DNA from 2 places in the Pseudonocardia xishanensis genome. Region 2 is predicted to be linked to the other one. Evidence: riboswitches for the same ligand, from Rfam matches in the RefSeq annotation. Region 2 holds a riboswitch; the other holds the start of a gene.
What was found. Region 2 has a riboswitch for cobalamin ahead of ABD993_RS24425 (hypothetical protein). Riboswitches for the same ligand answer to the same signal wherever they lie in the genome.

Region 1 (4,207 bases), 120 kb from region 2:
AGCCCGACGCCGTACAGGGTGCCCGCCATCTCAGATCTCCTGCTCGGTGGCCAGCGCGTTCAGCGCGGCAGCGGTGATCGCCGAGCCGCCGCGACGGCCGTGCACCACCAGGTACTCGAGGTCGGTGCGGGCGGCGAGCGCCGCCTTGGACTCCGCGGCGCCGATGAACCCCACCGGGATCCCGATGACCGCGGCGGGGCGCGGGGCGCCTGCGTCGATCATGTCGAGGAGGTGGAACAGAGCCGTGGGGGCGTTGCCGATCGCGACGACGGCGCCCGCGAGCCGGTCGCCCCAGAGCTCCATCGCCGCCGCCGAGCGCGTGTTCCCGAGGGCCGACGCGATTCCCGGGACCTCCGGCTCCCGCAGCGTGCAGACGACCTCGTTGTCCTTCGGCAGCCGCGACCGCGTGACGCCGGAGGCGACCATCATGGCGTCGCACAGGATCGGGGCGCCCGCGCGCAGGGCGTCGCGGGCGGCGGTGACGACGCCGGGGGAGTAGGCGATGTCGCGGGTCAGGTCGACCTGGCCGCAGGCGTGGATCATCCGGACGGCCACGTACCCGACGTCCGCCGGGAACCCGGACAGGTCCGCCTCCGCTCGGATCGTGGCGAAGCTGCGCCGGTAGATCTCCGCGCCGTCGCGGATGTAGTCGCTGGTCATGCGGGACTCTCCAGGAGTGCTCGGAGGCCGGCCTGCAGGCCGTCGATCTCGTAGGTGCCGTCGGGTCGGGCCACGACGTCGCGGTGCGGGCCGTGCGGCGCCCCGCACCGCCGCCCACAGCCGACGACGTGGGCGCGGGCGGTCGTGACGCCCCGGGAGCCGGTGTCGGCGCTGTCCGAGCTGTCGGCGGGTCCGCGGGTGTCGTGGCGGAGGTCGGCGAGGAGCGCACGCACGTCCCCGCGCACGTCGGCGAGGGACTTCGCGCAGCCCGGCCGCCCGGCGCAGGCGCTGATCTGCAGAGCCGGGTCGCCGGGTTCGGTCACCAGGCCCGCCGCGCGCAGCCGGTCCGCGGCGCCGGGTTCGGGGTCGGGCAGGAGCAGGGTGCGCCAGGGGGTGACGAGCACCTCGGGCGCGGAGTGCGCCAGCGCCCGCAGCTGGGCGGCGGACAGCTCGCCGAGCACCGGAGCCACCCCGACCGCGCGGCCCCCCAGCACCCCCACGAGATCCACTCCCGTGGAACGGAGCGGTCGCTGAGCGACCGCCGCGCTCCCGAGGTGTGGATCACCGTCCGAGGGAGTGCCAATCCGGGCGAGGGCGGCGGCGATGCGGGCCGGGGCGTCGTCGATCTCGGCGGCGCGCCAGGCGCTCGTGCACCCGGTGTCCTCGGTGCGCAGCGTGAGGAACGCCTCAGCGGCCGCGACGAGGAGGGACGGCGCGTCCCGCGGTGCGCACCCCAGACCCGTCGGCACGCCCGCGACCAGCAGGGATCCCCGGTCCGCGGCCGTCGCGAACCAGCACAGATCGGGTTCCTCGGCGGCGACGTCCCCGCGCCCGTCGTCGAGGGCGACGAGGAAGCGGCCGGGGAGGGCGGACAGCTCCGGGGTGGCGCAGAGCAGGGCGTCGACCACGGCGGCGAGGCCCCGGACGTCCGCCACTCCACCGTCCACACCGGACAGCGGAGAGGCCACGATGTTGCGCACCCGCTCGTGGGTGGTCGACGGCAGCAGACCCGCCGAGACGAGCCGCGACCCGAGCCGCGGGTCCGCCCGGTCCAGGCCCCTGAGCTGCAGGTTCCCTCGCGAGGTGAGGTGCACCGCGCCGTCTCCGAGGTCCTCGGCGCACCCGGCGAGCACCCGCAGCTGGGCGGCCGTGACCACGCCGCCCGGCAGCCGCACACGGGCCAGTGCGCCGTCCGCCGCGTCGTGCGGGGCGAGGACGCCGGGGCAGGCGTCGGCGCGGGTGCGGGGGGCGGTCACCGCGACACTGTAGGCATGGCGGGCGGGTCCGCGGTGGCGCCTCCCGCCCGTCGAGACGCGCACCGGCCCGGTTGACGCGGACCCACCCGGTTGCGGAGAGTGGGCCCCACAACCGAAGAACGGCGAGTGGGCCAGGAAGCCGGTGCGAGTCCGGCGCGGTCCCGCCACTGTCACCGGGGAGCAGACCCCGCCACAGGCCACGGGGAGACCCGGAAGGCCGGGGCGAGCGACGATCCGGGAGCCAGGACACTGCCCGCACGCCGACCTGCACGTCTGACCCGGGACGAGGATCCCGAGGAGGGGAATCTCGATGACCCGTGTCCTGCTGTTGTCGACGTCGGACACGGACCTGTTGTCCGCCAGGGCCTCCGGTGCGGACTTCGTCCTGGCCAACCCCAACCGCGTGCTGCTCGCGGACCTGCCCGCCATGGCGGCGGAGGCGGACGTCGTGGTGGTGCGGGTGCTCGGCGGCTACCGGTACTGGGAGGACGGGCTCGACCTGCTGCGGGCCGGCGAGACCCCGCTGGTCGCGTTGGGCGGCGAGATGGCCCCGGACGCCGAGATGATGGAGCTCTCCAGCGTCCCGGCGGGCGTCGCGGCCGAGGCGCACACCTACTTCGCGCAGGGCGGCACGGAGAACCTCCGCCAGCTGCACGCGTTCCTCTCCGACACGGTGCTGCTCACCGGCGAGGGTTTCGCGCCCCCGATCGCCCTGCCCGAATGGGGAGTGCTGGAACGGGAGTCGGCCGACCGGCCGGGCCCGACGGTCGCGGTGCTGTACTACCGCGCCCAGCAGATCGCCGGGAACGTCGCGTACATCGAGGCGCTCTGCCAGGCCATCGAGGCGAAGGGCGCCACCCCGCTGCCGATCTTCTGCGCCTCCCTGCGCCAGGCCCCGGCCGCGCTGCTGGAGACCCTCAGGGCCGCCGACGCCATGATCGTCACCGTGCTCGCCGCGGGCGGCACCAAGCCCGCCACCGCGCAGGCGGGCGGCGAGGACGAGGAGTGGGACGTCACCGAGCTCGCCGCGCTGGACGTCCCGATCCTGCAGGGCCTGTGCCTGACCTCGAGCCGCGCCACCTGGGAGTCCAACGACGACGGGCTCTCCCCGCTGGACGTCGCCACCCAGGTCGCCGTCCCCGAGTTCGACGGCAGGCTGATCACCGTCCCGTTCTCCTTCAAGGAGATCGACGCGGACGGGCTCTCCACCTACGTCCCGGACCCCGAGCGGGCCGCGCGGGTCGCCGGGATCGCGGTGCGGCACGCCGAGCTGCGCCGGATCCCCAACGCGGACAAGAAGATCGTGCTCATGTTGAGCGCCTACCCGACGAAGCACGCGCGGATCGGGAACGCCGTCGGGCTGGACACGCCGGCGTCGACCGTCGCGCTGCTGAGGGCCATGGCCGAGGCCGGGTACGACGCCGGTGACCTCCCCGGGGTCGCCGCAGGCGACGGCGACGCGCTGATCCACGCCCTGATCGAGGCGGGCGGACAGGACCCGGACTGGCTGACCGAGGAGAAGCTGGCGGGCAACCCGATCCGCATCTCGGCCGAGCAGTACCGGGCCTGGTTCGACACCCTGCCCCAGGACCTCCGCGACGCCGTGACCGAGCACTGGGGCCCGCCGCCCGGTGAGCAGTACGTCCAGAACGGGGACATCGTCGTCGCGGCGCTGCGCAGCGGGAACGTCACGCTGATGGTGCAGCCGCCCCGCGGCTTCGGGGAGAACCCGGTCGCGATCTACCACGATCCCGACCTGCCGCCGTCGCACCACTACCTGGCCGCGTACCGGTGGGTGGCGGAGAGCTTCGGCGCCCACGCGATCGTCCACATCGGCAAGCACGGGAACCTGGAGTGGCTCCCGGGCAAGACCCTCGGGATGTCCGCGAGCTGCGGGGTGGACGCGGCGCTCGGCGACCTCCCGCTGATCTACCCCTTCCTGGTCAACGACCCCGGCGAGGGCACGCAGGCCAAGCGCCGGGCGCACGCCACGCTCGTCGACCACCTGATCCCGCCGATGGCCCGCGCGGAGACCTACGGCGACATCTCCCGGCTGGAGCAGCTGCTCGACGAGCACGCCAACGTCTCCGCCCTCGACCCCGCCAAGCTGCCCGCGATCCGCCAGCAGATCTGGACGCTGATGCAGGCCGCGAAGCTCGACCACGACCTCGGCCTGGAGGAGCGCCCGCACGAGGCCGAGTTCGACGACTTCCTGCTGCACGTCGACGGCTGGCTCTGCGAGATCAAGGACGTCCAGATCCGGGACGGCCTGCACGTGCTCGCCGCGGCTC
Region 2 (4,207 bases):
TGTCGCGGAGGCGGCGGCGCTGCGGGTCGCCGGGGCGGGGGCGGTGCTGCTCGTGCCGAAGACCGTCGTCGGGCGGGTCACCGTGGCCTGCGCTTCGGGCCAGGGTGACGTGTGATACCCCCGTGGGGTAGTCGGCTCGGGACGCCTCTCCGGCCATCTATGCTTCCGGACGCCACAGACTGGGAAGGAACGAGCGCGTGACCGAGCACGACCAGTACCTCGTCGGCCTCGATCTGGGGGGCCGCAGGGTCGTCGTCGTCGGGGGTGGGCAGGTCGCGCAGCGGCGGGTGTCCCGGCTGATCGCGGCGGGCGCCCTCGTGGAGGTGGTGTCCCCGGAGGTCACCCCGGCCGTCGAGGGGATGGCGACCGCGCGGGAGATCACCTGGACCCCCCGCGAGTACGTCGACGGAGATCTCGAAGGCGCCTGGTACGTCCTCGCCTGCACGGACGATCCGCAGGTCAACGCGGCCGTGGGGGTCGAGGCGGAGCGCAGCCGGATCTTCTGCGTGCGCGCGGACGACGGCAGTCTCGGCACGGCCGTCACCCCCGCCACCGGCCGGTACGACGGGCTGACCGTCGGCGTGCTCGCCCGCGGCGCGCACCGCCGCTCCGCCGCCGTGCGGACCGCGCTGGTCGAGGCGCTGCAGGCCGGGGTGGTGTCGGACTCCGCCGAGCCGGTGCTGCCCGGCGTCGCGCTGGTGGGCGGCGGGCCCGGCGACCCGGAGCTGATCACGGTCCGCGGGCGGCGGCTGCTGGCGCGGGCGGACGTCGTCGTCGCCGACCGGCTCGGCCCGCGGGACCTGATCGAGGAGCTGGGCCCGGACGTCGAGGTGATCGACGCCTCCAAGATCCCCTACGGCCGGGCGATGGCCCAGCAGCGGATCAACGAGCTGCTGGTCGAGCACGCGAGGGCCGGGAGGTTCGTGGTGCGGCTCAAGGGCGGCGACCCGTTCGTCTACGGCCGCGGGTTCGAGGAGGTCCAGGCCTGCACCACGGCCGGGGTGCCGGTGACCGTCGTACCCGGGATCACCAGCGCGTTCGCCGCGCCCGCGGTCGCGGGCGTCCCGGTCAGCCACCGCGGGGTGGCGCACGAGATCGTCGTGGTGTCCGGGCACGTCGCGCCCGGGGACCCGCGCAGCCTCGTCGACTGGACCGCGCTCGGGCGGATGACGGGCACGATCGTGCTGATGATGGCCGTCGAGCGGATCGGCCTGTTCGCGGACGCGCTGATCACGAACGGCCGTGCCGCGGACACCCCCGTCGCGGTGATCCAGGACGGCACCACCCGCATCCAGCGCACGCTGCGGTCCCGGTTGGACGCGGTCGCCGCGGACATCGAGGCGCACGAGATCAGCCCGCCCGCGATCGTCGTCGTGGGGCCGGTGGCGGGGCTGTCGGACCGGGGGTGACCTGGCTCGTCCGGCACGGCGAGTCCACCTGGAACGCCGCCGGGCTCCTGCAGGGCTCGACGCGCCACGTCGGGTTGACCGCGCGGGGGCGGGCGCAGGCGCGGGCCGCCGCCGCGGAGCTCCGTCGGCTCCTCGTCGGTCCGGCCACCTCCGCAGGCGCCGCCGTTGCGGAGGTCCCGGCCCACCGGATCCTCACCAGCCCGCAGCGCCGCGCGGCGGAGACCGCCGAGATCCTCGCGGGGGTGCTCGGCCTCCCCGTTCACGAATGCCCCGAGCTGCGGGAACAGTCGCACGGGGCGTGGGAGGGGCGGCCCGCCGCGCCCTACGCCCCGCTGCTCGCCGCGGCGGGGCCGGACTGGGCGCCGCCGGGCGGGGAGACCTTCCGGGCCCTGTGTGCCCGGGTGCGGGGGCTCGACCCGACCGGTGCGGTCCTCGTCACGCACGGGGAGACGATCCGGGCGATCCTGCGTGATCCGCGCTGTCGGATCCCGCACAACGGTGAGGTCCTGCTTGCGTCCGCGACTCCCGCGTGGTCTGGTTCGGGGGACGGCAGTGCAGGAAACCGGTGCGAATCCGGTGCGGTCCCGCCACTGTGACCGGGGAGCGCGTCCCCACGCCCGACCACCCTCGCCGAGGGGAAGGTCGGGGGCGCGTGCCGATCCGGGAGCCAGGACACTCGCGGCCGTCGCCGGTGATTCCACGATGAGGGCGCGGACCCTCGAGGAGGCCACGATGTCCGGTCATGTCGTCGTGCTCGGTGTCGGCGCGGGTGATCCCGACGCCGCGGGGGGTGCGGACCTGCTGGCGGCCGCGGACCACGTGTTCGTCGTCCCGCAGGTCGAGTCCGAGGTGTTGTTCTACGCCGAGGCCTGGCGGGTCGAGGCCGTCGAACCCGCGGGCGCGGTCCAGGCGGTGAGCGCGGTGCTCGCGCTGGAGGGGCCCTGCACGGTGGCCGTCGCGGTGGCGGGGGACCCGACCGCGGACCCGGCCTGGCGCGCGGTGGTCGACGGGCTGCGCGTCGCGGTGGACGCCGAGGTGTCGGCGGTCCCGGGTGTCGCGGTGGTGCCCCCGAGGCTCTCGCCCCTGTGGTGAGCCTGTACGAGGCCGTCCACGGCAGGCGGGACGTCCGCGCCGGCTTCCTGCCGGACCTCCCGGTCGCCGACGACGTGCTGGTCCGAGTGCTCGAGGCCGCGCACGCCGCGCCGAGCGTGGGGTTCTCGCAGCCCTGGGACTTCGTGGTCGTGCGGGACCGCGGGACGCGTGCCCGGGTCGCGGAGCTGGTCGCGCGGCAGCGGGAGGCGTTCGCCGCGTCGCTGCCGCGGGCCCGGGCCGAGGCGTTCGCCGCACTCAAGGTCGAGGCCGTGCTGGACACCCCGGTGAACGTCGTGGTCACCAGCGACCCGACGCGGGGTGGCAGGCACACCCTCGGCCGTCACGGCAGGCCCGAGATGGCCGCCCACTCGACCGCCGCGGCCGTGCAGAACCTGTGGCTGGCGGCGCGCGCCGAGGGGCTGGGCGTCGGCTGGGTGAGCTTCTTCGACGACGACGGGCTGCGCGCGCTCGCCGAGCTGCTGGGGCTGCCCGGGCACGTCGAGGTCGTCGCCTACCTGTGTGTGGGGCACGTGCGGGAGTTCGCCGCCGAGCCCGAGCTGGCCCGCGCGGGCTGGGCGCGGCGGCGGCCGCTGCGCTGGGCCGTGCACTCGGAGCGGTACGGAGACCGGGCGCTGCCCGGGGAGGTGGCCATGAGCCTGCTGGACGAGACGGTCGCGGAGATCACCCCGGCGTCGGCCGAGGCGGCCGCGGAGGCGCGGGACCGGCTGGACCGGATGACCAAGCCGCGGGGCTCGCTCGGCCGGGTGGAGGACCTGGCCGTGCGGCTCGCGGCGATCGCGGGGCAGTGCCCGCCGCCGGTGCCGGAGCCCGCGGCGGTCGCCGTGTTCGCAGGCGACCACGGGGTGCACGCGCAGGGGGTGTCGCCGTGGCCGCAGGAGGTCACGGCGCAGATGGTCGGGAACTTCCTGGCCGGGGGCGCGGTGGTCAACTCCTTCGCCCGCCAGCTCGGGGCCGAGGTGTGCGTGGTGGACGTGGGTGTCGCGGCACCCCTGGACCCCGTCCCGGGCCTGCTGCCCCGACGGGTCCGGGCAGGCACCGCGGACCTCTCGGTCGGGCCCGCGCTGTCCCGTGCGGAGGCGCAGCAGGCCGTCGAGGTGGGCATCGAGGTCGCCCGCGACCTCGTCGCCGCCGGGAACCGGCTGCTGGTCACCGGCGACATGGGGATCGCGAACACGACCGCCGCCGCGGCGCTGATCTGCGCGGTGACCGGGGCCTCCGCGGCCGAGGCGACCGGGCGGGGCACCGGGATCGACGACGCCACCCTGGCCCTGAAGACGGACGTCGTGCAGGCGGCGGTGGACCGGCTGACCCGGGAGGACGGGCTCGACCTGCTCGCCGCGTTCGGCGGGCTGGAGCACGCGGGGCTCGCCGGGTTCGTGCTCGGCGCGGCCGCCCTGCGCGTCCCCGTCCTGCTCGACGGCGTCAACGCCGGCGCCGCCGCGCTGGTCGCCTCCGTGCTCGCCCCCGACGCGATCGACTACTGCGTGGCCGGACACCGCTCCGCCGAACCCGGGCACGCCCTCGCGATGGCGCACCTCGGCCTCGACCCCCTGCTGGACCTGGGTATGCGGCTCGGGGAGGGCACGGGCGCCCTCCTCGCCCTCCCGGTCGTCCAGGGCGCCGCCCGCGCGCTCGCCGAGGTCGCCACCTTCGACGCCGCCGGGGTCGCCGACAAGGACGCCTGA

Region 1: it holds a riboswitch for cobalamin, as region 2 does, so the genes downstream of both, cobN (cobaltochelatase subunit CobN) here and ABD993_RS24425 (hypothetical protein) in region 2, are expected to answer to the same signal.

What each region holds. Positions count from the first base shown of each region.
Region 1 covers NZ_BAABGT010000075.1:292,428-296,634, forward strand. The annotation lists gene ABD993_RS24955 (precorrin-2 C(20)-methyltransferase) at 1-29, opposite strand, end outside; gene ABD993_RS24960 (precorrin-8X methylmutase) at 31-660, opposite strand; gene ABD993_RS24965 (precorrin-3B synthase) at 657-1,916, opposite strand; cobalamin riboswitch at 2,049-2,168, shown strand; gene cobN (cobaltochelatase subunit CobN) at 2,227-4,207, shown strand, end outside.
Region 2 covers NZ_BAABGT010000075.1:170,097-174,303, forward strand. The annotation lists gene ABD993_RS24410 (cobalamin biosynthesis protein) at 1-115, shown strand, start outside; gene cobA (uroporphyrinogen-III C-methyltransferase) at 198-1,409, shown strand; gene ABD993_RS24420 (histidine phosphatase family protein) at 1,406-2,005, shown strand; cobalamin riboswitch at 1,966-2,086, shown strand; gene ABD993_RS24425 (hypothetical protein) at 2,142-2,501, shown strand; gene cobT (nicotinate-nucleotide--dimethylbenzimidazole phosphoribosyltransferase) at 2,498-4,207, shown strand.